DNA from 2 places in the Sutcliffiella sp. NC1 genome. Region 1 is predicted to be linked to the other one. Evidence: riboswitches for the same ligand, from Rfam matches in the RefSeq annotation. Region 1 holds a riboswitch; the other holds the start of a gene.
The links. A riboswitch is a leader RNA that binds a small molecule or an ion and turns the genes downstream of it on or off. The one in region 1 is predicted to bind S-adenosylmethionine.

Region 1 (16,814 bases):
TACATAAAACTTTTTCACAGTTACACACAGTAATGCAAGCTGCTTTTAATTGGCAAGACGAACATTTGCATGAATTTTATATACTAAATCTAGCTGGCAAACCGATAGCACATTTAGTTGCTACTGAAGAAGCCTTTGCATATGCAAGAGATGAAGTCCCAATGAAAATGAATAAGGATGTTATTCTATCCGAATACCTTCCAAATAAGATGTTGTATGTTTATGACTTTGGGGACGAGTGGAAGCATGTCATTGAAGTAGAAAAATTGATAAATGATTATTCCAATCCTTTTCCAACTTGTGTTGATGGGGAAGGCAATACACCGCCGGAAGATGTAGGTGGAGAAGGTGGTTTCGAATATTTTATGGAAGTGCTAGCTGACAAAAAACATCCAGAATACGAGCACATGTATTCATGGGGGAGAAGTCAAGGGTATGAAAGCTTTAATCGAGATCAAGTGAACAGAATGTTGAAGGATAAGTAACGAAAAACTGACTTAGAAGAATAGGGAGGTTAGAACTTATCTAACCTCCATAGTAAGTGTTACTCTCCGTATCCATTCGGATTATTGCTTTGCCATCTCCAAGAATCACGGCACATTTCTTCAATTCCTTTTTCTGCTTTCCATCCTAACTCTTTTTCTGCTTTTGTTGGATCGGCATAGCATTCCCCAATATCACCAGGGCGACGGTTAATAATACGGTATGGTACTTCTTTTCCGGAAGCTTCCTCAAATGCTTGTATCATTTCTAGTACGCTATAGCCTTGGCCAGTCCCTAAATTGTAAGCATCAACATTAGTAGTTTTCTTCACTTTCTCTAACGCCTTTAAATGCCCTTTAGCTAAGTCGACAACGTGAATATAGTCTCTTACACCTGTTCCATCAACTGTGTCATAATCGTCTCCAAATACTTGAAGATTAGGTAGTTTCCCTACCGCAACTTGTGTAATGAATGGCATTAAATTATTCGGAATTCCATTCGGGTCTTCGCCAATTTTTCCACTTTCATGTGCACCAATTGGATTGAAGTAACGTAGTAAAGAGATACTCCAAGTAGAGTCAGAGTCGTATAAATCTCTGAGAATTTCCTCAATCATAAGCTTAGAACGGCCGTATGGATTTGTTGCGCTCAATGGGAAATCTTCAGAAATAGGTACACTTTCTGGCATCCCATAAACCGTTGCAGACGAACTGAAAACAAGTTTTTTTACATCATTTTTTTTCATTGTTTCACAAAGGTTTATGGTGCCTGTAATGTTATTTTGATAATAGTAGAGTGGCTTTTCTACTGATTCACCCACTGCTTTTAACCCTGCAAAATGTATTACCGCATCAATTTGATTTTCTTGAAAAACTTGTTCGATTTTCTCTATCTGAAGTAAATCAGCCTCGTAAAATGCAAAGTCCTTCCCAGTAATTTCTTTTACACGGCGTAACGATTCCATTTTACTATTCGAAAAGTTATCTAAAATGATAACGTCGTATCCTGCTTCTAATAATTCCACAGTAGTGTGACTACCAATATATCCGGCTCCACCTGTTACTAAAATAGCCATTATTTTACCCCCGAACTATGTATTTTCAAATTTTGACATATAGTAAGATTATATCATTGGAATACGACGAGGGCTAGTTGTCGTATAATAACAAAATTTCGGTATTTTCTACAAAAAGATAAAACTTATTGTCGAATATGTAGTAAAATAGTATCAGAAAATAGATGGGAGTGGTTCCTATGAAGAAAGGTTTATTGCTAATTTTTTGTTTAGCTCTATTATTTTTAGCAGCATGTACATCAGGCACGTCTAGTAATTCTAGTAAATCTAACTCTAGTAAAAATACACTATATAAAGTGCGTGATTACAAATATGACGAAGATTATTATGAGTTCGTTAATGACATTCGTTACGGGTTTATGAATAAAAAAGGTGAAGTGGTTATTAATTATCAGTTTGATTATGTTGGTGAATTTTCGGAAGGATTAGCAGTCGTGTACATAGGGGATAAGTATGGATTTATTAACGAATCTGGTGAGTACGTTATTAATCCTCAATATGATTACGCCGAAAAGTTTACAGACGGTTTAGCGGCGGTCCAATTAAATGGCAAGTATGGCTATATTAATAAAAAGGGCGAGTATGTTATTAACCCTCAATTTGATAATGCCTATCCGTTTTCAGAAGGGTTAGCAGCAGTATCCGTTGGAGATAAATTTGGATTTATTGATAAAGATGGAACGTACACAATCAATCCACAATTTGAATATGTAGGACAATTTTCGGAGGGGCTTGCTTGGGTAGAGTTGAGTGAGAGAATAGGTTACATTGATAAAACAGGTAAATATGTGATTAATCCTCAGTTCGACAGTCCTTATTACATGGATTACGGTAATCTTGATTTTCGCGATGGTATTGCGTTAGTAATGGTGAAAGACACATTTGGTTTTATTGATCACAAAGGCCAGTATGTCATTAATCCTCAGTTTGAATGGGCAAATCCGTTTACAGACGGTTTAGCTTCTGTTTCTGTAGGAGGAAAATATGGATTTATTAATAAAGAAGGATCGTTCGTTATTAATCCTCAATTTGATTGGGCAGGTAGTTTTAGTGACGGGCTAGCGGTAGTCGCAGATTGGGATATCGAAGCATACGGATATATAAATAAAAAAGGGAATTATGTTTTAAATCCTTCTGAAAAACAATATGTATGGGCAGATAACTTTCAAAATGGGTTAGCCTATGCCATCTTAGATGACGAGAATGAAGGATATATTGATAAAGATGGAAATGTTGTTTACAACTATCTTACTGAAATGACGTACATTGGAAGATACGGGTATTAGTAAAAAAGAAAGGGTATCAGAGTACAACAACTCTGATACCTTTTTTATTAAGCACTTATCGTCTTGTTCGTATTTTCTTTTTTGTTTTGCATGTAATTTAGTGCGAAGATGATAGCGATAATGGCGATACCAATCATATCTGAATATGTTCCTGGAATAATCGACATTAATGCACCAGCACCTAAAATAATGCTCATTACTACGTTAAGCTTAGTGATGAAAAATCTTTCTACAGCAGCACTTAATGCAATAACACCGATAATAGCCGTAATCGTAATTAAGACGATATCTAATATAGGTGCCATCGGGAATTCCCTTGCATTTACTGCTACACCTGTCGTATCAATCATTAACAATGCAGGGTTGTATACGAATAGGTATGGAATTAAAAATCCGGCGATTGCTAGCTTTAAGGCAGCGAATCCAGTCCGCATCGGATCTCCACCTGAAATACCTGCACCAGCAAATGCTGCTAGCGCAACTGGTGGTGTAATGTTTGCAAAAATACCGAAGTAGAATACAAACATATGTGCAATTAAAATCGGAATCCCGAACTCTGCTAACGCCGGTGCTGCCATTGTAGCAGTAATGATATAAGCAGGGATAGAAGGTAAACCCATTCCTAAAATCATTGAAGCAATCATCGTAAAGAATAGTGTTAAAAATAGTGAATTCCCACCTAATGATGCGATAGACGATGTCATTACGTTACCGAAGCTAGTTAAACTTACAACTCCGATAATAATACCTACAACCGCACAGGCAACCATAACAGATAATGACTGTCTTGCCCCGGAATCTAACGCTTCAATAATATCCTTTACTCCCATTCTCGTACTCTTTCTAATGCTTGCAATAACGACAGTAGATACTAGTGTCCAAAATGCAGCATGTCCGATTGGCATATTTTGATATAGTAATACAACAAGGACTAAAATAGGCAATAATAAATGTCCTCGGTCTGCCATAATTTCTTTTACGCGAGGAAGATCCGCTTTTGGGATGCCTCGTAAGTTTTCTTTTCCAGCACGGAAGTGAACTTGCATAATTACCGCTAAGAAATAAAGTACGGCCGGGATTAACGCTGCAAGTGCAATTGTTCCGTAAGCAACACCAGTCGTTTCCGCCATAACAAACGCACTCGCACCCATTATTGGTGGTAATATTTGTCCACCAACAGAGGCACTAGCTTCTACTGCACCGGAGAAGTTTTTTGAATAACCGATACGCTTCATTAGTGGAATCGTAAACGCACCTGTACCAACTACGTTTGCAACTGCGGCACCGTTAATACTTCCCATAAATCCACTAGAAATAACGGCAACTTTTGCAGGTCCACCTTGTTTATGTCCCGCAATGGCAAGGGCAAGATCGTTGAAAAATTTCCCCATCCCTGACTTCGCTAAAAAAGCTCCAAATAAAATAAATAAGAAAATGAAGTTAACAGAAGCACCGATTGCTGTCGAGAACAATCCTTCCGTTTTTAAATATAGCTGACCGAAAATATCTCCTAAGTCGTATTGACGAGTCATCATTTTTCTAGGTATCCAACTCATATGACTAACGAATGGATATGCTAAGAAAACTAATGCTAAAATTGGTAGAATAATACCTGTTACACGTCTAGCAGCTTCTAATACTAGTACAACTGTCATAATTGCAAAAGCAACATCAAGTTTGTTAGGAATGCCACCTCGTTCGGTAACTATAGCATTATATTCCACAATTAAATATCCAGCAGAGCTTAGTGCAGCTATGAATAAAATCCAATCATACCAAGCTACTTTACTACGGTTTTGCTTTTTCGTCGTTGGATAAATAATAAAAATTAAAGCTATACCTGCCGCAACGTGAATCGCTCTTTGCTGCAACGTTGGCATAGGATTAAATGTAATATATAAATGAAAGAGTGAGTACAAAATAGCAAGAATAGAAACAAAGATGATCGTTTTTTTATTAACAAACTTACGGACCTTTGATTCAGCATCGAATTTTTCTAATATTTGTTGCTTTTTGTCTTCGGAAATTTCTTCTTCTACTAAATGGTTTTTCGTATCTTTTTCCGTCATTGTTAAGCACCTCTCAGCAACCGCCATAACGGTATATCTATTATTTCAATCGTAATCGTTTCATAATCATCAACGAGTTCATATAAAGGGATTATCTTATCATTAGTATAAAGGGTGGATTTAACATTTTTCGAGACAACTAAATGGACGGCATCCATTGGGCGGTTCACTTTCATATGAATAAATCCATCCTGGGAAGGAATAACTTCTTCATCAGAGGGGGTTCCAGCTCCGAACGTTTTAAATTTCGTTACGGTTAAATATAGCTGGTCATTAATATTTTCGTATGTTTCATACCACGGTTCTTTTTCAACGGAATGGATCCACCCGATTTCGAACATATCGTCTTCTATATAAAAGCTACTATTATTATAGGAAACTTGTATAATAGAAACACGATAAAAGAGGAAAACAAGGAGCACTAATAGGAAAGTGCCCCCTAAATATAAAAACTTATTTTTGCTCATCGTAATATTTTTGTGCTCCTGGATGCACTGGTGCAACCGTTCCTTCTTGAGCAAGTTCTAACGTTACCTCTGTTGCAGCTTGGTGAGAGTTACCTAGTACATCAAGCTTTTCGAAAAATAGCTTTGTTAATTGATATACATCGTCTTCACTTAAGTCACTACTTACTACTAACGCGTTCATAATTGCAGCAGTAGGAATAGGTTCAGCGTTACCATACGTATCAGCTGGAATTTCTAATGATACGAAATATGGTTGGTCTTGCGCAATTTTTTCAATGTTTTCTGGTTTTACAGAAACTAATTTAATATCAAGTGTTTTAGAAAGTTCTAGAACAGATGCATTTGGAAGACCACTTGTTAAAAATGCTGCATCAATGGCACCAGATTTTAATCCGTCAGCCGCTTCTGCATATCCCAAGTAATCTACTGTAATGTCATCATATGTAATGCCATGTCCAGCAAGTAAGTTTCTAGCGTTAACTTCTACACCAGAGTTTTGATCCCCAACAGCAACACGTTTACCAACTAAGTCTTCAACTGTTTCAATTCCAGAGTTAGCAGTTGTAATAATTTGAACGTAGTTCGGATACAGTCTAGCCATTTGCGCTACTTCTGTTACAGGTTCAGAGAAGCTTCCTGTTCCATTTACTGCGTCTGTTAATACGTCACTCATAACGAAGGCCATTTCTACTTTACCTTCTTTAATTAAGTTAATGTTTTCAACAGAAGCACCAGTTGATTGAGGTTTTGAGTTCACATCAAACGTATTTGTGTACTCATTCGCTAAAGTAGTACCAATAATATGATATGGACCTGAAGATCCACCAGTTGCAATCGTTACAATGTTCGTATCTAATCCATCTTCACTAGCGTTACCGCCGCTATCATTTCCCCCACATGCAGCTAGCACAGTACCAATTAGTAAAACGCTTACAAATAGAAGTGCAATTCTTTTCATGTTTATTATCCCCCTTGTCTAAAATAATATAATAATTCTAAAATAGTTTAGCAGAATAGCAGAATTGTTTCAATGATTTTTCGTTTCATTTTTCTGTAAATTTAAGAAGGATAACTTTAAATCTACTAAATTTATAAATATGTATAAAAAGAAGCTTGTTAGGACTCCTGACAATACACATGAAAAATGTAACGAATAAATATACATATAATAATGAAAATTAGAATAGCTTTTTTACCTTCTTAATTTATATGACAAAAAAGAAAAATATTATTTATAAATAGTAAGCGTTTTTATCTCGAGACACGAAACAAATCTGTTGCTTTTTTGTTTCAAAGCTCCTAAACTATTATAAGCAAATATGAATGAAAAAGAGGTTGTTCTTATGAACACAAATTCTAATAGAGAACAAGGGATCGGAATGTTGTTTGCCGCCCTATCGTATGTATTATGGGGTTTTCTTCCATTATATTGGAAGTTAGTAGATGAAATTCCAGCGGCTGAGGTGCTAGCCCATCGAGTTGTCTGGTCGCTCGTATTTATGTTTATTATTCTTTTACTAGTGGGGAAACTTACTAGCTTTTGGGAAGAATTAAAGGCACTGTTGACGAATCGGAAACGACTAGTAGCGATCAGCTTTGCCTCTGTTTTTATTAGCATCAATTGGGGATTGTATATTTGGGCTGTTGCTAGTGAACAGTTAGTACAGGCGAGTCTTGGTTATTACATTAATCCGCTCGTTAGTATTTTACTAGGTATAATTGTATTAAAAGAAAAACTATCAACACTACAAACGATCTCTTTTATTATTGCTGCAGTAGGGGTACTAAATTTAGCGTTCAATTTCGGTGAATTCCCATGGTTAGCACTTTTATTAGCATTCAGCTTCGGTATTTACGGATTGTTGAAGAAAATGGTTCAATTAGGTGCGTTAGTAGGGCTAGCAATTGAAACATTACTTATCACACCGTTCGCACTACTTTTCTTGGTGTTTATGCCTTGGGGCGATGCGTTCGGTACGAGTGGTGGAACTACCATACTATTAATTGTAGCAGGTATCGCTACAGCTGTACCACTTCTACTATTTGCAAGCGGGGCAAAACGAATTCCGTTATCGCTAGTCGGTCTTTTACAATATATTGCTCCGACCATTACGCTTATATTAGGTGTTTTCTTGTTTAACGAACCATTTACTGGAGTCCATCTATTCTCGTTTATTTGTATATGGGCAGCATTAACCTTATACACATTATCGATTTCAAAATGGTTTAAAGTACAGCCGGTGAAGAAAACACTGCAAGGATAAAGGAATATTTATTGAAAAGTCTCCGTTTTCATTGGAGGCTTTTTAGCTCGTTCTAAAATATGTGTAAGCTCCATATTTATGTACAGAAACAACTATAAATATGGGGGTGTTCACATGTTAAACAGAATAGCTAATAAGTTTTCAAAGTTTGTGGAGCGTTATTTACCAGATGCGTTTGTCATTGCTGTATTGATGACGCTCTTCGTTCTGCTTATCGGTTTTTTCATGAATCCAACGGAACCGAAGACGCTATTCACTTCTTTTGGAAATGGATTTTGGGCGTACCTAGCCTTTACGATGCAAATGGTTCTCTTATTAATGACTGGTATGGCGTTAGCATCCGTTCCTGTTATTCAGCGTTTACTTACAGCGCTAGCATCAAAGGCGAAAACGGCAAATCAAGCGTATGTGCTAACATTTTTAGTAGCATCGGCTGCCTATTATATTAACTGGGGATTAGCGGTCGTAGTAGGTGCGATTATTGCAAGAGAAGTTGGAAAGAGGAATAAAAAAGCACATTTTCCGCTGTTAGTAGCATCAGCATATACACCGACTGTACTGTATACGGCAGGATTTTCAAGTTCTATTGGGTTAACGGTTGCAACGGAAGGCCATTTTCTAGAAGGTGTTATGGGAGTAATACCTACTTCGCAAACGATTTTTCATCCAGGTACTTTTATTATACTACTAACTCTTCTTATTACTGTTCCACTATTCATCGTCCTGATGGCACCGAAAAAAGATATTATTTCATACAATCCTCCTATTCTTAAAAATGCTCGTACTCCTGAAAATGAAACGAATAGTTCAAGCCCAGCTTTACGTTTAGAAAATACCCCTATTCTTGGTATGATCATTGGGGCTATTGGCATTATTTATATTGTTATAGAGTTTGTAGGTGGGCGTGATTTAGATTTAAATATTATTAATCTAATCTTCTTATCATTAGGGTTATTTCTTCATCGCTCGCTTGGTCAGTACGCAAAAGCGTTTAAGGAAGCGGCTGGTGCGATTTCACCAATCATTTTACAATTTCCGTTCTATGCAGGTATTATCGCCGTATTAGGTAGTTCTGGAATTGCGGAGTCCATTATTAACGGCATGGCATCCATTGCGAACGAACAAACATTTTCTGTCTTCTCCTATTGGACAGCCGGCTTAGTAAATATACTGGCTCCATCCGGTGGTGGACAATGGGTACTCCAAGGTCCATTACAAGTTCCGGCAGGGATGCAATTAGGTGTTGATCCAGCCGTGACTGCCATGGCTGTAGGTTGGGGAGATGCTTGGACAAATCTTATTCAACCGTTTTGGGCATTACCGATCTTAAGTGTAGTGGGATTGCATATTCGTCACATTATGGGATATTGTATCCTCCTTAGTATTTGGGTAGGGATTGTTACGACAATTTTATTATTTTTCGTATATTAGCGGTGTTAAAGCAATGTAAGCGCTACACTATTGCGTTAAAATTTTAATCTTTTATATTAGTGAAGTTTTCTTATTGACACGCGAAATGTAACATCATATACTAATAAATAATTTCATAATAAACTTTATTCAAAAAACTCTTATCCAGAGTGGCAGAGGGACTGGCCCGATGACGCCCGGCAACCTTTCTTTTATAGAAAAGGTGCTAATTCCTGCAAAACAGAAATGTTTTGGAAGATGAGAGAGGAAGAATTGTTATATTCACTTATCCTCTCTTGTTCTGACAAGAGGGGATTTTTATTTGGTCTTTATGAAAAGGAGGGAAGCGAATGATTGTAAGAGGTGCTCCTAACAATTATCAATGTAGAGTTGGAGTGTTAGATGACTTAGAGGTAATTTTACAGAATGAAGGATATCAAAAAGTATTGTGTATTACTGGTGAAAAATCACTGGAGGCAGCTTCAAACTATTTACCGAATTTCTCGACTGTTTCTGTATCTTTTGAAACGTACAACGGGGAATGTTCGCCATCTGAAGTTCAGCGGTATCATCGTATAATCGAACGAGAGCAATATGATGCCATAATCGGGCTTGGGGGAGGAAAAGTTTTAGATTTAACGAAAACTGTCGGTGATAGTGTTAAGAAAGATGTGATACTCATTCCGACGTTAGCGGCTACTTGTGCAGCGTGGACACCGTTAAGTGTACTTTATGACGATGAAGGCTCGTTTATAAGGTTTGAATATTATTCAAAGAGTACTTTTTACGTTTTAGTAGAACCGCGAATTATTAGCGAGGCTCCTGTCCAATTTCTAAAAGCAGGTATTGGAGATACGCTCGCAAAATGGTACGAAGCCAAGTCGTTAATACATAGTTTAGATCCACTTCCTGTATCGGTACAAATAGCATTACAGGCAGCAAGGCTATGTAAAGACCTTTTGTTAGAAAAAAGTTTACCTGCTATTGAAGCAGTAGAAGCTCAAAAAGTGACGGATGATTTACTAGCTGTAGTGGAAGCGAACATATTATTAGGTGGAATGGTTGGCGGTTACGGTGATTATTACGGTCGAGTTGCTGCAGCACACTCTGTTCATAACGCACTAACACATATACGTGCATGCCATTCTCTCCTTCACGGAGAAAAAGTTGCTTACGGTGTTTTAGTTCAACTCGCATTAGAGAAAGAGTGGGATGAAATCGAACTGCTCCTCCCTCTATATGAGAAGCTAGGTTTACCTGCCTCATTAGAATCGTTAGGACTAACGTTACAAAATAGTGAAGAGCTTGATTTAATAGCCGAAAAAACATTATTACCCTCTGAATCTATTCATTATATGAAAGATTCGTATAAAAAAGCGGACATTATATCCGCAATAGAAAAATTACAAGCATACAAAAAAATTACGAGGTGAAGAACATGAAAAAGATATTATTGTCCATTGTAAGTTTATTATTAGTAGCATTTTTAGCAGCATGTGGAGGAAAGGATACTGGAGGGGCACTAAGTGAAGATAAATTAGTTATTGGAGTAACAGCAGGACCACATGAGCAAGTAATGGAAAAAGTGAAAGAAGTAGCTGCAAAAGACGGATTAGAAATTGACATTAAAGTGTTTACGGAATATGTAATGCCAAATACTGCTCTAGCAGAAGGTGAACTAGATGTGAATAGTTTCCAAACGAAACCGTTTTTAGATAACGTTGTGAAGGAAAGAAATTATGATCTAGTCGACATTGCACCAACATTAACGTTCCCAATGGGTATTTATTCTGAAAAATTTGCGTCTGTTGATGAACTAGAAGAGGGAGCAAAATTAGGCTTACCGAATGACCCGACTAACGGAGGTCGCGCATTAATCCTATTCCAATCTGCTGGTCTTATTACGTTAAAAGATGGAGTTGGTGACCAAGCGACAGTAAAAGATATCGTTGATAACCCGAAGAACTTTGAATTTATCGAATTAGAAGCATCTCAACTTCCTAGACAATTAGACGAACTAGCTGGAGCTGCAATTAATACGAACTTTGCAATTGAACACGGATATGTTCCAACAGAAGATTCCATCTTTATCGAAGGTAGTGACTCACCGTGGGTAAACTTACTAGTTGTTCGTGGTGAAAATAAAGAAGATCCTGTTTTAGAAAAATTACTAAAAGCGTACCACTCCGATGAAGTAAAACAATTCATCGAAGAAACGTTTAGTGGATCTGTTATTCCATCTTGGTAAGGAGCGAGCGTGCCTATGCAGATAATGAGCGGTTATCGCAAATAAACAACGGGCTATCGCAAATAAGGTTTGATTACCGCAAATAAAGCAGCTGTTATCGCAAATAAAACATGGGTACCGCAAATAAAGCAGCTGTTATCGCAAATAAAATTCAGGTACCGCAAATAAAAAACGATTATAGCAAATAAAACTGCAGTTACCGCAAATAACAACGGGAAACCGCAAGATAGAAACAGAGCCGCAAACTAAAAATGCGGCTCTCTCCTATAATAAATAGGGAGGAAGGATATTTATGATAGAACTATCCAACATAACGAAAACATTTGTATCGAAAAAGGGAAAAGTCGAAGCGTTGAAAAACGTATCGTTAAACGTACGAAAAGGGGAAATCTTTGGAGTTATTGGCTATAGTGGAGCAGGAAAAAGTACGCTAATCCGCTGTGTTAACTTACTAGAGGAGCCAACAAGCGGAACTGTCAAAGTGGATGGAGAGGAATTAACGAGCCTCTCAGCGAAGCAACTGTTAGATGCACGCAGAAAAATCGGAATGATTTTTCAAGGTTTCAATTTATTAAAAACGGCGACAGTTTATGAAAATATCGCAATTCCATTAAAACTAACAGGTGTACCTAAAAATGAAATAAAAGAACGAGTTGAAAAATATTTAACGATCGTTGGTCTTATGGAGAGGAAGGACGCCTATCCAGCACAGCTATCCGGTGGTCAAAAGCAAAGAGTCGCGATTGCAAGAGCTTTAGCGTTTGAGCCTTCTGTTCTGTTAAGTGACGAAGCAACAAGTGCGCTAGACCCTGATACGACAGAAGCGATTTTAGAGCTCTTATTAAAAATTAATAAGGAACTTGGAATAACGATTCTCCTTATCACGCACGAAATGCATGTTATTCAAAAAATATGTGATCGAGTTGCGGTTATGGAAAATGGAGAAGTTGTGGAGCAAGGTATGACGCTCGATGTGTTCACTGCGCCTCAACACTATACAACAAAAAAGTTCGTTAATTCAATCTTTAATCACGATGTATCAGAGGATATTATCGATTCTCTAAAAGACCAAGGCAAAATTGTTTCTTTAAAATTTATCGGAAACACGTCAAAGGAACCGGCTTTAGCGTATGTAAGTAAAAAGTTTGAAGTGTTCCCTAATATTTTATCTGGTCATATCACTCATTTAAAAGGGCAACCGTTTGGTAGCTTACTCGTTCATTTAAATGGTGAAGAGCCCGAAGTGAAAAAGGCAATTGATTATTTATTGGAAGAAGGAGTACAAGTGGAAGGAGAGGTAAACTATGACGTCAACAGTAAGCGAATTCCTTCATGAGTGGGGAGATACGATTTGGGAAGCGATTATTCAAACGTTTCAAATGCTGGGAATTTCTTTGTCTATCTCAGCAGCAATTGGTATTCCGCTAGGTGTATTCCTCGTTCTTACACGTCCAGGTAAAAGCTTAGAAAATAAATATGTGTACGGTTTTTTAAATATTAGTATTAATATTACACGTTCTATTCCTTTCATTATATTACTCTTCTTTATTTTACCTTTTACGAAACTAATCGCGGGTACTTCGATGGGAGTGCGTGGTGTAATCGTACCGCTTGTTGTTTATACAGCACCGTACATCGCGAGACTAATAGAAAATTCACTTTTAGAAGTGGATAAAGGAGTAGTCGAAGCGTACGAAGCGATGGGAATTAAAACTCGCCACATCATTTGGAATGTGATGATTCGTGAAGCGCGTTCCTCCATTGTCCTCGGTTTAACAATTGCAACAATTGGTTTAATTGGTGCAACGGCAATGGCTGGTTTAGTAGGAGCAGGGGGATTAGGAGACCTAGCTTATCGTTTCGGGCATTTACGCTACCAGTTGGACGTTATGTATGTAACCGTCTTCCTTCTAATCATTCTCGTTATCATTATTCAATCGGCTGGAAATATTGTCGCCGCGAAGCTTAAGAAAGATTAGGAGATGGTCCTTTTGGAAAAAACAGTAGATGTAAGTCGCGTTGTTCAATTTGAAGAATGGGAAAAACTCGCAAAAGAAAATATCGATCATAATGCTTTTACGTACATTCAATCTGGAGCAGGCAGAGAAGAAACGCTGCGAAGTAATGAAGAGGACTTTCGAAAAATAAAGCTCATTCCACGATATTTAAAAGATGTTTCAAACGTTTGTTTGAAAACGAATATTTTAGGAGAAACATTACCGTATCCGTTTATGATAGCACCAGTTGGCATGCAAGGAATTGCACATAGGGATGGGGAACTCGCAACAGCACGTGCAGCTAACGCACTAAAGGTTCCATTCATTGCTAGTACGGTCACGACATATTCTTTGGAAGAGATAGCGGCAGAGCTACCAGACACGATAAAATGGTTCCAATTGTATTGGAGTGGCGATTGGGAAATAACAGCAAGCTTTCTTCACCGCGCTGAAAAAGCAGGATACAGTGCAATTGTTGTGACAGTAGATACTCCATTATTAGGATGGCGAGAAAAAGACTTAACTAATGGGTATTCTCCACTAAAAGTTGGCAAAGGGGCAGGTAACTATTTTTCAGATCCTGTTTTTCTACAACGTTTAAAGCGTTCGCCACAGGAAGACAGTACGGCAGCAGCGGAAGAAATGATTAAACTTGTGCTAGAACCGAAATTAACTTGGGACGATATTCGCTTTATACGTGAATATACATCATTGCCAATCATTATTAAAGGAATACTACATCCTGAAGACGCGAAACAGGCGCTTAACTATGGTGTGGATGGCATTGTTGTCTCTAATCACGGTGGTCGACAATTAGACGGAGCTATTTCTTCCATTGAGGCGTTACCCGCAATTGTCGAAGAAATTCAAAATAAAATACCGGTATTACTAGATAGCGGAATCCGATCCGGTGCAGACGCGGTAAAAGCGTTAACTCTCGGTGCCGATGCAGTATGTCTCGGTCGACCGTTCGTGTACGGCTTAGCAGCGGCGGGGCAAGAAGGTGTTTCACAAGTTCTGCAAAACTTTATACAAGATTTAAAAGTAACGAAGAGTTTAATCTAAAAAAAGACCTGTTACCTTAAAAAGGAAAGCAGGTCTTTATTTTGTTAATAAAAGTGCTTCCTTATAATCAAATATTTTTTCATATAAAGTTACACATTTCTTATGATTTGAAGGGAATTGTCTTATAAAGGCATACAAATTTGGCTTTAAATTAACTTCAATTATTTTCTCGTTTTCTTCGCCAACTAGAAAATCGATAGAAACATAATCATAACCTAAAACGCTAGCTGCTTTACGAGAGATACACATTAAATGTTCAATTTTGTCTTTTTCTATTGAAATTTCCTTCGTAACCAAAGGGCGTAATATATTTTGTTCATTATTTGGTTTCATATAATAGAATTGCACCTCTTTTTTGAACAAAATTAACCGTATTTCATACTTATGAGGATAATAAGTGGATATACAATATGGTCTACCTTTAGGTAGTTTATTAATTTCTTTTAATAATTCTTCAAACCTATTAAAGGAATAAACCCCTTCACTTTTCTGTCCATTAATAGGCTTGATCACTACAGTATTAGAGTTGTTAAATGAGAAATGTTGAAAATCTTCATATAGAGAATCTTTGTTAGCTACATTAATTTCCTTAGTTGGGATACATGGTATATTTTCATTTTCTAATATAGTCGTTGTAATGACTTTATTATTTGCAATAATCTCGCTTTGGCTATTAATTGGGATGTTTACAATTCCATCTGAATAAAAAAATATGTCCCCTTTACTATACTTGGTCAAGTATGGGTGTGTAGTTAGTAGTTTTTCTATCTCCCAACCTCTATTAGTAGCGGCCTCGTTAATAAAAGATATCATTATTATCATCACTTCTTCCCAATATATTAAAATAAAACACTTCCTAAATAAATGACGAACGCTACTGAAAGAGAGCTACATATTGTTGAAAATAGTACAGTTTGCGCTGCTAATTCAGGATGACTGTTGTATTCTTGTGCTATGACAGCGCTATTCACAGCTGTAGGCATAGAGCTTGCGATTAGTAATGATTGAGCCGTGATACCGTCAACGTTGAATAAATAGATAATAGCGAGTGCAAGAGTTGGCCCAATAATTAAACGGATTCCACCACTAACTAGCACAAATGAAGAAATCGCAATTTTTTTTAAGTTTGCGACTTGAGCACCTAAAGTTAGTAGTGCTAAAGCGACCATTGCGTCCGCGATATAGTGAGCAGGTACCCATATAAAGTCCGGTATCGGTACATTCCAATAGTTTAATAGAACGCCAGACAACATGGCATAAAGAACAGGCATTTTAAAATAGCCAAGAGCTGCTTTCAGCTTTCCTACATCTGCTGATTTTAACGAAAAAATACCATATGAAAACACAAATATATTTTGCAATGTTAACATAATTACTTGGATGGACATTGCATACGGGTCGCTTTTAAAAACTAAATCATTTACAGGTACTCCGTAGTTACCTGAATTAAAAAACATCGTCGAGTTAGCGAAAGTTGTTTTTTTCTTATTGTCCATTTTCATTATTTTAGCAGTGATAGAAGCAATGATATACAGCAAAACGACAAGTAAAATGAAAAATGAAAGCACATTAACAAAAAGCTGGAACGTAAACGAGGATTCATATAGTTTTACAAAAATAAATGCTGGCACAACGAAATAAATATTCAGTTTTGCTAGAGTGGACAAATCAAGCTTAAACTTTTTTTGTAGGATATACCCAATCGCCATAATTATAAAAATCGGTAGAATAATATCTTTTAAAATAAATAATAAAGCAGTCATATTGCGGCCTCACTTTGGTTTTATTTCGTAAGTCTAATGAACATACACTTATTTTACCGCGTTAAATTAACCGTGGCAACGACTACCGAATGTTAATGACTATTTTCCTGTTTTTTACTATAATAATAGGTAATGATAAATAGAAAGAGAGCTTAGTTTATGCAACGCTTAATTATACCGTGGCTCTTAGTAGTCGCATGGATGGTACTTATTTTCTCCTTCTCGGCTCAGCCTGCTGAACAATCTTCCAGTTTAAGTGGAGGGATTGTGGAGCCGATTATTGAAACAATTGAAACAGTAGTCCCTGTTGTTAGTATTGATAAGGAATTTTTCCATACGTTTATCCGTAAAAATGCTCACTTTTTTACTTATTTTATTTTAGGTGTTCTTTCGTTACATGCTTTTAGGCGTAGTGGAGTTGTTGGAATGAAGGGGGGGACTTTTGCCCTTTTACTATCAGTCGTTTACGCAATTTCAGACGAGGTACATCAACTTTTCGTACCAGGTAGAAGTGGAGAGGTTAGGGATGTGCTTATTGATAGTGCTGGAGCGTTCATAGGCATTGTCATTTATTATTGTTTGTCTAAACTATATAATCGAAACAAGGCACTTTCTCGTTCGTAGAAAGTGCCTTGTCTTGTTTAATTATTATTAACCTTCTCAGGATATTTTTCTTGGATCATTCGA
Region 2 (16,814 bases), 530 kb from region 1:
AAAAAACAATCGTCCTCGGTGCGGGAGATGTAGGAGCTAATATGGCTTTAACATTAACGTATTGGTCAAACGATATTTTATATGTGAATGATAGTGAGAAGGAGATAGATAAAAACCTTCAAAGCCAACTTGATGAAAAAAATATTGTTACCGTAAACGAACGAATTGCTGAAGTTTTAGCAAAGGAAGAAAAGTTTCAAGGAGTTCAATTAACAAATGGTGAAGAAATAAAGGGAGAACGAGGCTTTATTGCTTACGGTGGAAATAAAGTAAAGTCAGACTTAGCGAAACAGCTAGAAGTGGAAATGTTAGAAAATAAACATATTATTACAGATCCAAGGACGAAAATGACAAATATTAAAAATGTTTGGGCAGCAGGAGACGTTGTGGCACATTCAGAGCAAGTAACGATCGCAATGGGGGAAGGTTCACAGGCGGCAATATGGATACATAAAACATTAATGGAAAAAGGAACAGATACATAAAAAGTCCCAAAGATCTTTAACGTTTGGTGTGGTAAAAAACAACTTATAAAATTACATTAGCTGACCTTGCTTTTCTTGTTTTTGAAAGAATTTACAAAACATTTAAATTATTTTAATGAAACTTTGATACCCTTGAATAGAATCATAATTTAATAGGAGGATGAGTAGAATGAAAAGATTGTCAATTCTATCGATAGCAGTTCTATTGCTAATTAGTTTTGTTAACATTGTTTCAGCAGAGACATCTTATGAAGTAAAGAATGATGAGAACTTGGGTCCTACAACAGAAAATAGTGGAGTTTCTACAGAACCACCGCTAACCCAAGAGGAAAAAGAAGGGGAATTCTCAACATTTTGAGAGTATCCACCTACTACATCCCATGATGTCTTCAAAGATGGTCGATTGACTTTCAGTGGTCAAGCAGCTAGATCTAATTTATATACAAATAAGCTTTTTACAGGATCTAGCTCTTATAAAATACAGATGAGCAACTCCCATTCGACCCAATTAAAAGTGGAACTTTACAAAAAAGGTTTCTGGTACGATAGTCTTGTAACAACTTATTACGTAACCCCAGGTTATACTAGATATGGTTATCCGAGTGGACTGGATCATTCAGCAGATTACTATTTACTGTTTTATGCGCCAAGTAATTTCTCAGGATATGTGGAATATTAATAAACTTTACCATTAAAAAACTATCGCCATAGTATGAATAATAAAGAAAATGCTAAGTAATAACATACTCTAGCATTTTATTTTATGATATTCAAAATAGTGAGGGGGCTAAATATGACTACTACTAAATTGAAAATAATCGCTTTAATTTCGATGTTTATCGATCATTGTGGTCTTTTTATCCCTGATACACCAGAATGGTTTCGATGGATAGGTAGAATTGCAGCTCCTATTTTTATTTTTTGTGTCGTTATCGGTTTCAAACATACTTCAAATAAAATAAAGTACCTTACCAGGTTATACATATTTACTGTTGGTATGGCTTTATTAAACATAATTATCAATTATAGTGTTTATTACAAGTCATTTAGAGGATTAATAGAAATTAATAATTATTACATCCTCAATAACTTCTTTGCCCCATTATTCTTCATCGTATTGCTTTTATCTTTATTAGAAAACAAAAAGCTAAAATATATCGTTATACTTTTTGTTTGGCAAATCATTTCTAGTGTTATATTTTTTCTCCTTGTAGAAGGATTCGAAATATTTGTTCCAAGTGATGTGAAGCCAAATTATTTTTTTCTTGGAACTATATTCGGAAACGTTTTACTTATGGAGGGTGGGATACTCACTGTTTTTCTAGGAGTATTGTTCTACTATTTGAACGCAAATAAGTTTAAAATGGCAAGTGGATATACTATGTTCTGTATTGTTATTCTTTTAGTTAATCAAAAGTTGAACCCAATGACATTACCAGGCTTTGTTTCTCTTTTATTTCCATTTGCGGACTACCAATGGATGAAGATTTTTGCTTTGCCTCTTTTCCTACTTTATAACGGTAAAAAAGGGAGGGGATTAAAATATCTTTTTTACATATTCTATCCTGTACACATTGTTTTACTTTATTTCATAGGCTTTTACATAAGATAGTATACTTCTTCTTTATATTTCTATGTCAATGAAATTATTCTTAAGCTTTGGAATTTCCAAAGTCCGACACCATTACTGACTTATATAGAAGGAGATTGTGGTTAATCAATAAAGTGTATTCTAATGAATAACCGATCTCCTAATAATTTAATTTATACACCGAGAGGGAACTATTTTGTAGCTTGTTCAGCCCATTCTTCTACGTTCCATACTTTTGTTACCCAGTCTTCATAAAAGCTAGGCTCATGGGAAACGAGTAAAACAGTTCCTTTATAAGCTTTTATCGCACGTTTTAATTCTTCCTTCGCAACAACATCTAAATGGTTTGTCGGTTCATCAAATACGAGCCAGTTGCTCTCATGCATCATTAGTTTACATAAGCGTACTTTTGCTTGTTCTCCACCACTTAATTGATTTAATGGACGAGATATATGTTCATTTTTCAAGCCGCAACGAGCAAGTGCTGCGCGGACTTGGTGTTGATCCATCGAAGGAAATGCTGCCCATACATCATCAATAGGTGTAATGTTTCCAGCTTTCATTTCTTGTTCAAAGTAAGATGGAAAAACAAAATCTCCTATCATTCGTTTGCCGCTTAATGGTTCTATCTTACCTAAAATAGTTTTCAATAGTGTAGATTTCCCTACTCCGTTAGATCCTACAACGGCTATGCGGTCTCCACGTTCAATTGTCACATTCATTTTAGGAAATAGTGGTTCAGAATAACCAACTTCTAAATCAATTCCTTCAAATACGTATCGAGAGCTTGCTCGACTTTCTTTAAATTCGAAAGTAGGCTTCATTGCAGTTTCTGGGCGATCAATTCGTTCCATTCGGTCTAACTGCTTTTGCCTACTTTTAGCACGTCCCGTAGTGGAATAACGTGCTTTATTTTTCGCAATGAAATCTTCTTGCTTTTTAATAAATTCACGTTGCTTTTCGTACGCATTAATATGCTGATTTTTATTAATTTCAGCCAGCTCTAGAAACTTTTCGTATGTTGCTGTGTATCGTGTTAATTTCGAAAACTCTAAATGGAAAATAACATCAACAACACCGTTCATAAATTCTGTATCATGCGAAATTAAAAGAAATGCATACGGATATTCTTTTAAATATTGTGCTAACCAACGAATATGTTCTACGTCTAAATAGTTCGTCGGCTCGTCTAGTAAAAGAACTTTTGGTTGTTCTAATAATAGTTTCGCAAGTAATACCTTTGTACGCTGTCCACCACTTAAAGCTGCAACGTCACGATCTAGTCCAATTGCATCTAAACCTAATCCACGCGCTGTTTCTTCAATTTTAATATCTAAATTATAAAAGCCACCAGCGTCTAAATGATCTTGAATTTCTCCCATTTTCTCGAGCAACACTTCTAACTCATCTGGAGTAGCTGTAGCCATTTTTTCGGTAATTTCGTTCAATTCTTTTTCTTTTTCGAACAGTGGTAAAAAGGCATCACGAAGCACGTCACGCATTGATTTCCCGGGTGTTAATACAGTATGTTGATCTAAATAACCGTAATGTGTATTAGGTGTCCACTCCACAAGTCCAGCATCATGGACAATTTCTCCAGTAATAATGTTCATTAGTGTAGATTTCCCTACACCATTTGCTCCTACTAACCCAATATGATCGCCAGGTAGCAGGCGGAAAGAAACGTTTTTGAAGAGGGTACGATCCCCAAATGTATGACTTAAATTATCTATCGTTAATAAACTCATTTATATTCCATCCTTTATTAATAGGCTCATAAACATAATAATACTAAAATATTGGGAAGAACGCTATGCCAATTACTAGTGAAATTCCCTCATTCATTGCATGAACGCAAAGAATATGCCAAGATAATGAATAGGACAAAAAGGAAAGCTGAGGAACGTGTATGACAAAAAAATTAGTGCTAGCAGAAAAGCCTTCTGTTGGTAGAGATATAGCAAGAGTATTAAAATGCGATAAAAAAGGAAATGGCTTTTTAGAAGGAAAAGATTATATTGTAACGTGGGCGCTTGGCCATCTTGTTACACATGCGGATCCAGAAAGCTATGATGATAAATATAAAACGTGGAAGCTAGAAGATCTCCCGATGTTACCTGAACGTTTAAAGCTCGTTGTCATAAAAAAGACAGGGAAACAATTCAATGCAGTAAAATCACAATTAGTTCGTAAAGATGTTTCTGAAATTATTATCGCAACAGATGCCGGGCGTGAAGGAGAACTTGTTGCCCGCTGGATTATTGAAAAAGCAAAAGTAAACAAACCAATCAAACGTTTATGGATATCCTCCGTAACAGACCGTGCCATTAGAGAAGGATTTCAAAAGCTTCGCAATGGAAAAGAGTATGAGAACTTGTACCATTCAGCGGTTGCTAGAGCAGAGGCCGATTGGATTGTCGGAATGAACGCGACAAGAGCGCTTACGACAAAATATAATGCACAACTATCTGCCGGGCGAGTACAGACGCCAACGATCGCAATGATTGCAAAACGTGAGGAAGAGATTCGTTCCTTCCAACCAAAAGCATACTACGGTGTACAAGTTGTCACGAACAACGGACTCGTTTTTACATGGAAAGAATCTAACCAAACGAGAACATTCGAAAAAGAGAAAGCAGAACAGATTGCAAATTCCATAAAAGGAAAGACCGTAAATATAAAAAACGTTCAAAAGACGAAGAAAAAAAGCTTTGCTCCTGGATTATATGACTTAACAGAGCTACAACGAGATGCGAATAGAATATTCGGATACTCAGCTAAAGAAACGTTGTCTATTATGCAAAAATTATATGAACAACATAAAGTGTTAACATATCCTAGAACAGATTCCCGCTATCTTTCTTCTGATATTGTTGAGACATTAAAAGAACGTGTTGAAGCAGTTAGTGTAAAACCATACACACCAATCGCCCAAAGAATTTTAAAAAATCCAATCCGTACGAACAAATCGTTTGTTAATGATGAAAAAGTATCGGACCACCATGCGATTATCCCGACAGAGGAAACAGTATTTTTAGCAAAACTGTCTGATAAAGAACGAAAAATATACGACCTTGTTGTCAAACGATTTTTAGCAGTACTCCTACCTCCATTTGAGTACGAACAAACGACATTGGAGGCAGAGGTTGCTAATCATTCCTTCACAGCTAAAGGTAAAATAGTGCTTTCAAACGGTTGGAAAGATGTATTCGGAAATGTAGTAGATGAAGACTCCGAAGCATCAGATGTGAAAGATCAATTACTACCTTCCATGAACGAGGGTGATACGTTAACGATTCAAAAGGTTAATAAAACGAGTGGTGAAACGAAACCGCCAAGTCGATTTAATGAAGGAACATTGCTTGCTGCGATGGAAAACCCAGCGAAATTTATGGATGAGGCTAGTCAAGACGTGAAGAAAACGTTAGGCGAAACAGGTGGAATTGGTACTGTTGCGACAAGAGCGGATATTATCGAAAAACTATTTAATAGTTTTCTTATTGAGAAAAAAGGGCAAGAAATTCATATTACGTCTAAAGGGAAGCAGTTACTAGATTTAGTTCCTAAAGAGCTAAAAACACCAGCACTAACTGCCGAGTGGGAACAAAAGCTTTCCAGCATTGCGAAAGGGAAATTGCCTCAAAAAGCGTTTATTAATGACATGCGCGATTATGCGAAAGAAATTGTTCATGAAGTGAAAAACAGCACACAGAAATTTAAACATGACAACGTAACCGGAACGAAATGTCCAGATTGCGGTAAACTTTTATTGGAAGTCAACGGCAAGCGCGGAAAAATGCTCGTCTGTCAAGATCGTGAATGCGGGCATAAAAAGAATGTTGCACGATTAACAAACGCGCGTTGTCCTAAATGTCGCAAAAAACTAGAGCTTCGTGGTGAAGGAGAAGGGCAAATTTTCGCTTGCGTTTGTGGGCACCGTGAGAAGCTTTCGACGTTCCAACAAAAGCGTAAAAACAGTAATAACCAAAAAGCAACGAAGCGTGATGTTCATAAATATATGAAACAAAATAATAAAGAAGAGCCATTAAATACAGCATTAGCAGATGCATTGAAAAAACTGAAGTTAGATAAATAAGGAAAAATCTAGGTATTCACCTATTTTAGCCCCTTCGCATATGTTAGGAGAAGAAAGTAGTAGTTAAAAAACCTAACATTCGTAAGGGGTGTTTTTTTTGGCAGGAAACATATTAAATTACTATGCCGGTGGAAATACAGCAAGAGGATTTTACAGTTTATATGAATCAAATTTAGAAGGTTTGGACCGTGTATTCATTTTAAAAGGTGGTCCGGGAATTGGGAAGTCAACAATGATAAAAAAATTAGGTCAACGTTGGAACGAGGCCGGGTTTGATATAGAATATTTACATTGTTCGTCTGATACAGGGTCTGTCGACGGGCTAATTATTCGAAGCATCGGTGTCGGTATTGTGGACGGAACGGCACCTCACGTTATTGAACCGACAGCTCCAGGTGCAATTGAGGAATATATAAATTTAGGAGAAGCATGGGATTCGAAAAAACTAGCTCACCGTAAAATTGAAATTTTAGAACTTGCCCATCAAAAAAAGCAAGCGTTTGAGACGGCGTATGCAACGTTTAACAAAGCGCTTAAAATCCATGATGAGTGGGAACGTTATTTTATTCATAATATGAGTTTCGAACGAGCAAATAAATTAGCCGATGAGCTAATTGAAAAGCTTTTTGATGGAAATACGTTAACAAAACAAGCGGACGTTAAACACCGATTTCTCGGTGCAGCAACTCCGGTCGGTGCGGTAGACTTCGTTCCAAATATAACGGAAGGATTAAAAAAGCGTTATTTTATAAAAGGTCGTCCAGGGTCTGGAAAATCTACTCTATTAAAAAAGCTAGTTAAACATTGCGAAAAAACAGGTTATGACGTTGAAGTATATCATTGTGGCTTTGACCCTCATAGTTTAGATATGGTTGTCGTCAGAGAACTAGGATTTGCAATTTTTGATAGTACAGCTCCACATGAATATTTCCCAAGTCGCGACGGGGATGAAATTTTAGATATGTACGATTTAACGATTCGTGAAGGTACGGATGAAAGATACGAGAAAGAAATAGAAAAAGTGAGTAAACAATATAGTGAAAAAATGAAAGAAGCAATATCGCATTTAGCAGAAGCGAAGGAATGGCATTTGAAGCTAGAAGCAATTTATGTAAATGCGATGGATTATAAAGTGATAGATGAGAAAACAGAATGGATACATGAACAAATGGAAAAACTAGTGAAGCATTAATGTAATGAAGAGGCTGAGACAAAACTAAATTAGTCATAATAAAAAACGAACTATCGCAGAATTAGCGAAGTATATTTCCGGAGCGAGTTTTTCCCAGTATATTTCTTGTTCTTTTACTATGATGAAAATAGTTATGTCTCAACCTCTATTTATTATTTCAAAAATATATAAATTTTAAAAATTACGTATATGACGTTTTATATATACGAAAACTAGAAAAAAGTGTACACTACACACGTATATTAACAGCAAAGGGAGACGTCATAATGAAAAAGTGGACAATCTTACTTATTTTCGTTACATTATCATTTTTAACAGCATGTGGAGCAAACAGCAATAACGCTAGCGAGGGAGCACAAGAGCAATTAGCAGCTCCTGAACATGATGAAAAACAAGACCAAAAAGTTTTAATGAACATACAAATGGAGTTAATCGAAATGGTACGTCCTCATTTGAGCGCAATTACTAATTACGAGCAAACAGGTGAAGGCGAAGAAGAAGCAAAAGCTGCAGCGAACAAAATTGCAAACGAGCTTCGTGCAATGGAAGTTTCAACGGAGCTAACGGAACAATACCGTACAGATGTGGAAGAAGCGATAGAACTTTTTGCGCAATATTTTGAAGAGCGTGTAGATGGTGAAAATGCAGAAGAAAAACTAGCTGCATTCCACAAGCAAATTGCTACTCCATATATAGAGGCAGGATTATTAGAGCCGAATTTTGAAAAAGAAGTTCAATAAATAATTAGAAGAGTGTTACTGTGAAGTAGCGCTCTTTTTTTATATTAAGTGGTTATGGAAAACATAACATTAACATAAGAAAGATTGAGTGTAACTCCTGACAAATGCTTGTCGGGCCAGTGAGCCGCCTCTGGTTTTGTTCTTGTAATACTATTCTAATAAAAGATTATTGCAAATACTTTACCTTTTTAGTTTACTAAACACCAAGTTTTGTGGTAGGATTACCATAAATTGAATAAAATTCTTTATCAAGAGTGGTGGAGGGACTGGCCCTTTGAAACCCGGCAACCTTTATAAAAAGGTGCTAAATCCAGCAAGGTATATACCTTGGAAGATAAGGAGAAAAGCTAACTGCTGCCTTCTTCTTATCGAAGAAGCTTTTTTTATAGGGGGAAAAGAGATGAAATTTGGTTTTTGGTTACCTATTTTTGGCGGTTGGCTACGAAATGTTGAAGATGAAAAAATGCCGCCTACATTTAATTATGCAAAAGAAGTAATACAAAAGGCAGAAAAATGGGGATATGATACAACATTAATCGCAGAATTGTATTTAAATGATATAAAAGGTCCTGAAAGTGATAGTTTAGAAGCTTGGTCTACTGCAGCAGCATTAGCTTCAGTAACGGAGAAAATAGAAATTATGACCGCTATCCGTCCTGGCTTTCATAATCCAGCAGTCGCGGCAAAAATGGCTGCTAATATTGATCACATTAGCAATGGCCGTTTTACACTTAACGTCGTTTCAGCTTGGTGGGAAGAAGAAGCGAAGCAGTATGGCGGAGTATTTACGGAACATGATGATCGTTATGATCGTACGCAAGAATTTTTAGATGTTTTAAAAGGTCTTTGGACAGAAGATTCTTTTAGTTATAAAGGAAAATTTTATGAACTCTCTAATACAAAACTGTTTCCAAAGCCAGTCCAACGTCCGAACCCTATTCTTTATGCAGGTGGGGAAAGTGAGAAAGGGAAACAAGTAATCTCTTCAAATTGTGATGCTTATGTCATGCACGGCGGAACGGTTGAAGAAGTGCAAGTTAAAATAGAAGATATGAAGGCTAGAAGAGAAGCGTTAAAGAAAGAGCCTTTACAATCGTTTGGAATGGCAGCATATGTCATATGCCGAGATACAGAAGAAGAAGCACAAGCAGAATTAAATAGAATTACGAATGTGAAAGAATCGAGTGCATACGCAGGGTATAAAGATTTTACGGGCAAATCACAGCTTGAACAGCAAGTGAAGTTACAGGATTATTCTGTTTCCAATAGAGGATTAAGACCAAATTTAATAGGCACACCTGAGCAAATTGCGGAAAAAATAAAAGCATACGAGGCAGCTGGGGTAGACTTATTATTACTGCAATTTTCTCCTCAACTAGAAGAGATGGAACGATTTGCACAACAAGTTATACCGTTAGTCAACAAAGGTTAAGGAGGAATTTTACGATGGAGAAGATCTATATCATTCACGAAAATAAAGAATGGACTGTACATTTAACGAAAAGATTGGAAGAGCTCCAATTACCATATGAAGAGTGGCATTTAGATGAGGGGACTGTCCCTTTAAATGAAGTGCCACCAGAGGGTGTTTTTTATAATCGAATGAGTGCGTCGTCTCACACGAGAGATCACCGATTTGCGCCAGAATTAACGAGCGCTGTATTAACTTGGTTAGAGCATCATGGCCGGACAGTATTTAATGGAAGCAGAGCGCTACAATTAGAATTAAGTAAAGTAGTCCAATATTCGGAGTTAGAAAAGCATGGAGTTCGTACACCAACAACGATTGCGGCCGTTGGAAGAAAACAAATTGTAGAAGCGGCCAAAAAATTGGGGCATGAATCGTTTATTACGAAACATAACCGGGCGGGAAAAGGACTTGGTGTACAGCTGTTTAATTCTATTGAAAGTTTAGAGGCATACGTAAATAGCCCGGCATTTGAAGAGCCAGTTGATGGAATTACGTTAATACAACAATATATAAAATCACCAGAATCGTACATTACTCGTTGTGAGTTTGTTGGTGGAAAGTTCCTATATGCCGTGAAAGTAGACACGTCAGAAGGATTCGAGCTTTGCCCGGCAGATGCATGTCAAATTGGGGACTTATTTTGTCCGGTTGGGGAAGAAGTAGAAGAGAAGCCGAAATTTCAAATTATTGAAGACTTCCATGATCCGATTATCGAAAAGTATGAAGCGGTTTTAAAAAGTAACAATATCAATGTTGCAGGAATTGAATTTATCCGCAATAGTGACGGAGAAATTTACACATATGACATAAACACAAATACAAATTACAATAGCGATGCAGAGCAAAAAGCAGGCAAATACGGAATGCTCGAGCTTGCAAAGTTTCTTGGCAAACAACTAAAAGTTCAAGTTTAATACGAAAAGGGCTGCTCCTCATAACGGAACAGCTCTTTCTATATTTCCCGCGGAAACATACCGCAGTGAAACGGTCTAATTTTTTTATATCTCTAGGATAGAATGTAAGTCAGTTCTCTTACTTAAATAAATTCGCAATTGATTGGAATAGGTCCCGGAAAAAGTCTTTCACACCTTGCCAAAATCCACTATCGCCCATAACACTATCAATTCGGTCTTTAATATCTTTCGTAATATCTTCTAATTGATTACGCACGTTATCAAAATTAATATTCAACGACCGCATTTTTTCAAACAGGTCAATTAATAGTTGGCGGTCTTCCGGGCTTAATTCAATGTTTAAACGGCTTAACTGGTCTTCTACAATTTTTTCTACTTCTTCACGAGTTACCGGATTTTGTTCTGCAATTTGTTTTTTAATCTCTGTTAATAACTCACTTACTTTTTCTTTATCTACTTCTTCTGCTAACTTCGTTGCGATGCTTAACTCTTCATTCGCAACTTCCATTCGATCTTTATCAAGCTCCGCACCTTTTGCATCGTATGCTTTATAAATTCCGACTAAGGCAGAATGACCCGTTACTTTTACGGGAGAGGCTACTTCTACAACCGCATCTTCAACACCTGCAGTTAAAAGTGCGTTCGCATACATTTCTCTCGTTACTTCTGTAATATTATCGGGAGTAATAATATCGACTGTTAACCCTACTCCTTGTTCCTTTAACGTAATTTTCGCTGAAGAAAACATACGGGAGTTTGGATTACCATTCAAATATGTTTTTAAATCGTCGCCAGTTACTGTAATGTGATCAACAAGGTCAGGGTTTGTAACTCCTAACAATCGTTTTACTTCTTCTTTTTGTGTGTCTGTTAAGGATCCACCATATACAACTATAGGAAAACCTAATTTTTCATTAATTACTTCTGTATCATCTTCTCCTGCTGCAAAGCCAATAGATGTAAAAGTCGTGAATGCTAATACTAGGATGAGGAACATTTTTGATAACCTTTTAATCATCGTTTTGTTCTCCTTTATTGTTCATATTCAAAAATACAACGCAAAGTTGCTTGTTCCTATTCTACCACGCTTCCGGCTGTATGTCTTTCCGGAGGCGAACTAATCTAATTCGGGACAAGCTTTTATATATGTATTAATGGAGTAATACGTTTAGAACAAGTATATTGGATCAATCAGGCGTAAAGAGAAGGAGGATGAGCTAACTTTATTATCACTTAGCATCTATTTGCCATAGGTTATAAAGCGTGAGAGGTGCGTCAATAAACTTATCAAGTGCGTCAAAAAACTCGCGGAGAGCGTCAATTATGCCTTCAGCAGTGATCAAATATGTAGAAATCCACGCAAAAAGCGAGTTCAAGTAATGGAGAGGAACGGACTTAACTTTACACAACCAATCTATTAATAAGATAGACACCTATGGAAGTGAAATTTGCACCATGAGGAATGAAAATAGGGGGCTTATTTTTGAACTACTATAAGGTTTTTCCTTTCAAGGTCCAGAACCGAGAGTGGGACGTAGCGGAAGGTGTGAGACTCCAGCGGGAGTAGCGTGAGCCTTGAGACCCCGCACGAGCGTAGCGAGGAGGAGGCTCAAGTCACGCCCGCGGAAAGCGAGCACCTGCAGCGAAGTGAAACGGACTAAATAAAACGCGTAGTCTACTTTTAGTATAATAACAAACAATGTTATCTTTAATGAAATACTATTTTTTCTAACACATCTATTATCAAGGTAGTTATCAAAAAAAAGAGCACCCAATTTAGGATGCTCTTTACAATCATTAAAAAATCATATGTGCTACTAATGCAATAATAGGTAACGTAATTAACGTACGTAAAATAAAGATAACGAACAATTTACCGAATGAAACAGGGATTTTGGAGCCTAAAATAACTCCTCCTACTTCCGATAAGTAGATTAATTGAGTGACAGACACACAAGCAATGACGAAACGAGTTAATTCGCTCTCAATGCCACTACCTAAAATAGCAGGTAAAAACATATCAGCAAATCCAACAATCATTGTTTCTGCTGCCTCTGCCGCATACGGAATTTGCAATAGCTCTAAAATAGGGATAAACGGCATTCCTAAATATGTGAATACAGGTGTATTTTCTGCAATAATTAAAGCAATAGTACCGAAAGCCATAACGACTGGAGCTACTCCTAACCACATATCTAGTACGTTCTTTCCTCCATCTTGGAAAAACTTACCGATACCTTCGTTTTTCTTGGCACGATCAACAGCTTGATTAAAGCCCCATTTTAAACGAGACTCGCCCTCTGGTACTAAGTCATTGTTTTGTGGCTCAGCTTTCTCATAATGTGTGTCAGCAATACGAGAAAGTGGTGGGATACGTGGCATAATAATCGCTGCAACAATCCCCGCTAAAAGAACTGTAAAGTAAAACGGTAAAAACATATGGCCAAGTCCGATTTCCTCTATTACGACTAAACTAAATGTAATCGATACGACGGAGAAAGTAGTACCAATAACTGCAGCTTCTCTTTTCGTATAATATCCTTGCTCATACTGCTTACTTGTTAACAGTACCCCAATTGTACCGTCACCAAGCCAAGATGCTAAAGAGTCGATAGAAGAACGCCCAGGTAATTTAAAGACAGGACGCATTATCTTTGTTAATAGGGCACCGAATAACTCAAGTAAACCGAAGTTTAATAGTAGTGGTAAAAACAGCCCAGCAAATAAAAATACAGTAAATAATAATGCTAATAAATCGTATAATAATAGACCACCAGTATAGTCAGACCAAACAGCTTCAGGTCCAATTTGGAAAAAAGTCATAATAACTAAAATCATTCCGACTACACGTACAACTGTCCAAAAGATAGATACGTTTAATAAGGAATAAAAGAAAGTACCTTCTTTAATACTCGCAGGTTTTACTAGTTTAAAAACAACAGTAGCAATCCCTATAAATGTAATTAATATTGTCATAATTGCTGGTATTACCGCGTGTAACCAACCTTCTAACGTATTAGCCAGTAATGCAACTGGGATAGTAAACCCACCGTCGATTGGAATAGGGAATATAAATAATAAAATTCCGATAAGTGAAGGAATAGCAAACTTTAATATATCACTTGTAGAATGAGCCTTTTGCATAAAAATGCCTCCTAAAGATTAAATGATTAAATATACAATAAGTGTAATTTTAATGCATTTATGAAATAATGCAAGTATTTTTTTAAAAGTAACCGCTTTCATATTTGTGTTAGTATTTGCCTTTTGAAAAATATGCAAATACATTATGCAAAATCTAATATTTCTAATTGCGATTCTTTGCGCAAATCTATAAAATGATCATCTACTTTTATAACAGGTAAATGTGGTTCATCATGATGAATAAATATAATTTCTCCATGTTTCCCATTATTCAGCAATACTTCATCTCTAATGTGGTTAGATAATAAAAATTGGATGAAGGGCTTAACAATACCAGGATTTAACCTATTTAAGTTAGCTTCTTGAATTAATATTTTCGCTGTTCTAAAAACGTTTTGTTTTTCTCGGTAGCTTCGGTTAGATGATAGAGCGTCATACACGTCCGCAACCGATAAGATTTGAACAAGGTAAGGTATTTTTTCATGACGTAACTTTGTCGGATATCCACTCCCATCTAAACGTTCATGATGCAGCAATGCACCTTGTAACACGATTGGATCCATTTTAGGAATTTGCTTTAATAATTCATATCCATATAACGTATGCTTTTGAATCTCCTTCCATTCTCGTTCAGTTAGTTGTCCAGGCTTTTGTAAAATACTTTTATCAATTAATAGTTTACCAACATCATGATATAGTCCCATATTGCCTAACGTTTTGATCTCTTCTTTCGTGAGACCTTGAATTTTCCCAATAATAGAGGCGTATATTCCTACATTCATGCTGTGCATAAACGTATAATTATCGTAGCTTTTCACTTGTTTTATGTAATGAACAAATAGAGGTTCTTCTATTAACCTATTAATTAGCGGGGTAATAACTTCATTCATTTGTTCAATAGGTGGAGGATTTTTTAACTCCAGTTGCTGAAAAACTGCCCGAAACGAAGTAACGCTACTTTTATATAGACTATTTACTGCTATATAATGTTCGTTGTTTTCTTTGCTTATGGAATCAACTAGAAGAGATGGATGGAAAAAATACTCATGCCTATTTAATTTTTCAATATGCCTCATCGTGAGTTTAGTACCTTTTTTTAGGAGTAAGCTACCCGTAATGGAATATATATCATCGTTTAATACTTTCCCTAAATAGTAGTTAGTAATCTTCATTATCTATTCCTCACGTTATTTTAGTTATTTTTATTATAAGGGAAATAATTTAGTATGAATACAGAAAATTAGAAAAAAAGCATATAAAGGAGAGAGTTTGATTTTTTAATAAAACTTTCATACGATAGTAACAGAGCTAAATTTAATAAGTTTAATGTAGCTAAACCAATAAGAAACGCAGGTGGAATAAATGATTAAATGTATTGCAATCGATATGGATGGAACGTTATTAAACCAAAACCATGTTGTGAGTAAACAAAATGCTGATGCTATTAAACTTGCTCAGCAAAAAGGAATCGAGGTAGTTATTGCAACTGGTCGTTCTTACAAAGAGGCTAGTCCAGTATTAAAAGAAGCTGGAATAGAGACACCTATCATTTGTGTAAACGGTGCTGAAGTACGTTCTGTCGCTGGAGAGGTACAATATTATACTCCGTTACATAATGAGGAAGTAAAAAAAGTTGTAACGGTATTAAACAAGCATGATATTTATTTTGAAATGTATACACAAGCAGGTACATACTCAAACGATTATGATAAAGCATTAGCAACAATTATTGATATTTTTGCGTCTGCAAATAGAACACAGGCATATGAAGAAGTTGTCGAGGCAGCAAAAGAACGTTTTACAGAAGGAAATATTCAAATTATTGATTCTTACGAGGGATTACTAGAAAGTGATGATACGATTGTCTATAAATTACTAGCATTTTCATTAGATAGTAACAATTTAGAAAATGCACGTAACGAATTGAAAAGTATGGAAAAGATTGCTGTTAGTGCTTCAGGTAAAGAAAATATTGAAATTACGAGTGTGGAGGCGCAAAAGGGCATTGCTTTAACTTCATTTACTGCAGAAAGAAACATATCAATGGCAGATGCGATGGCGATAGGAGATAATTTTAACGACATTTCCATGCTAGAGCGTGCTGGTCACTCTGTTGCAATGGGAAATGCCCCTGACGAGGTAAAAAATGCTGCAAAGTCAGTAACAGATACAAACATTAATAGTGGAGTAGCAAAAGCGATACTAAATGCAATAAGTGAATAAATAAAAAAGGATGAACAGTTTGTTCATCCTTTTTTATTATTAATGTCTTTATAGTAATAAGAAAGCTAGTGAGATAATCGCACCACTAACAAATAGTACAATCACACAGAAGCCCATTATATCTTTTGCCTTTAATCCGGCAATAGCCAATGCAGGTAAAGCCCAGAACGGCTGAATCATGTTCGTCCATGCATCTCCCCATGAAACGGCTAATGCAGTTTTTGCAATAGATACATCTAATGTTTGTGCTGCTTCTAACATAACTGGAGCCTGAACTGCCCATTGGCCTCCTCCAGATGGAACGAAGAAGTTAACGATACCTGCACTTAAAAATGCGAAGAAATGGAATGTGTGCTCATTAGAGATATTAACAAATGCTTCAGACATAACTGCTGCGAGTCCAGAAGCTGTCATCATTCCCATAATTCCTGCATAAAAAGGGAATTGTATAATGATTCCGCCAGCACCTTTAACGGCATTAGCAACAGACTGTAAAAAGCTCTTTGGTGTCCAGTGGAAAAGGATTCCTAACGTTAAGAATAGAAAGTTAACGATATCTAAATTTAATCGGAAGCCATTTTGACCGAAATAATATACGAGAAAGCCAAGCCCCATTATAGAAATAACGAGAGAAACAATCCAACTATTTTCTAAACGCTCTGCTGGTGTCATTGCGCTTTTTTCAATGGTAGCAGCTTGTAATGTAGAAGAATCTTCTAATAGATTAGGGTCAACAGTAACTGTCTGATCTTTAGATGGCATCATAAAACGATTTAATAAAGGTAACGTAACAAATAAAACCGCTAATAAAATTAAGTTAGAAGGTGCAAAAATCGTTTCACTCGTCGGAATAACACCAATTAAATCTGCCGAAAAGTGTCCGTCCGTAGCAATGGTAAGTGGAATCGATCCTGAAAAACCACCGTGCCACACAAGGAAACCACTGTAAGCGCTTGCA

Region 2: it holds a riboswitch for S-adenosylmethionine, as region 1 does, so the genes downstream of both, O1A01_RS24740 (LLM class flavin-dependent oxidoreductase) here and O1A01_RS22255 (iron-containing alcohol dehydrogenase family protein) in region 1, are expected to answer to the same signal.

Annotation. Positions count from the first base shown of each region.
Region 1 is NZ_CP115153.1:4,276,477-4,293,290, reverse strand. It holds gene O1A01_RS22295 (plasmid pRiA4b ORF-3 family protein) at 1-485, shown strand, start outside; gene galE (UDP-glucose 4-epimerase GalE) at 545-1,558, opposite strand; gene O1A01_RS22285 (WG repeat-containing protein) at 1,738-2,844, shown strand; gene O1A01_RS22280 (TRAP transporter permease) at 2,892-4,913, opposite strand; gene O1A01_RS22275 (DUF1850 domain-containing protein) at 4,916-5,380, opposite strand; gene O1A01_RS22270 (TAXI family TRAP transporter solute-binding subunit) at 5,367-6,338, opposite strand; gene rarD (EamA family transporter RarD) at 6,724-7,644, shown strand; gene O1A01_RS22260 (short-chain fatty acid transporter) at 7,759-9,075, shown strand; SAM riboswitch class I at 9,213-9,319, shown strand; gene O1A01_RS22255 (iron-containing alcohol dehydrogenase family protein) at 9,405-10,487, shown strand; gene O1A01_RS22250 (MetQ/NlpA family ABC transporter substrate-binding protein) at 10,493-11,302, shown strand; gene O1A01_RS22245 (methionine ABC transporter ATP-binding protein) at 11,595-12,638, shown strand; gene O1A01_RS22240 (methionine ABC transporter permease) at 12,607-13,281, shown strand; gene O1A01_RS22235 (alpha-hydroxy-acid oxidizing protein) at 13,294-14,364, shown strand; gene O1A01_RS22230 (ATP-grasp domain-containing protein) at 14,401-15,186, opposite strand; gene O1A01_RS22225 (AEC family transporter) at 15,204-16,127, opposite strand; gene O1A01_RS22220 (VanZ family protein) at 16,287-16,751, shown strand; gene O1A01_RS22215 (bifunctional diguanylate cyclase/phosphohydrolase) at 16,769-16,814, opposite strand, start outside.
Region 2 is NZ_CP115153.1:4,806,192-4,823,005, reverse strand. It holds gene O1A01_RS24780 (NAD(P)/FAD-dependent oxidoreductase) at 1-485, shown strand, start outside; gene O1A01_RS24775 (hypothetical protein) at 655-843, shown strand; gene O1A01_RS24770 (hypothetical protein) at 889-1,164, shown strand; gene O1A01_RS24765 (TraX family protein) at 1,279-2,097, shown strand; gene O1A01_RS24760 (ABC-F family ATP-binding cassette domain-containing protein) at 2,268-3,824, opposite strand; gene O1A01_RS24755 (DNA topoisomerase III) at 3,986-6,172, shown strand; gene O1A01_RS24750 (PRK06851 family protein) at 6,270-7,364, shown strand; gene O1A01_RS24745 (hypothetical protein) at 7,631-8,104, shown strand; SAM riboswitch class I at 8,347-8,445, shown strand; gene O1A01_RS24740 (LLM class flavin-dependent oxidoreductase) at 8,505-9,536, shown strand; gene O1A01_RS24735 (ATP-grasp domain-containing protein) at 9,551-10,489, shown strand; gene O1A01_RS24730 (DUF1002 domain-containing protein) at 10,608-11,507, opposite strand; gene O1A01_RS24725 (YjiH family protein) at 12,287-13,633, opposite strand; gene O1A01_RS24720 (HD-GYP domain-containing protein) at 13,777-14,805, opposite strand; gene O1A01_RS24715 (Cof-type HAD-IIB family hydrolase) at 14,996-15,856, shown strand; gene O1A01_RS24710 (short-chain fatty acid transporter) at 15,905-16,814, opposite strand, start outside.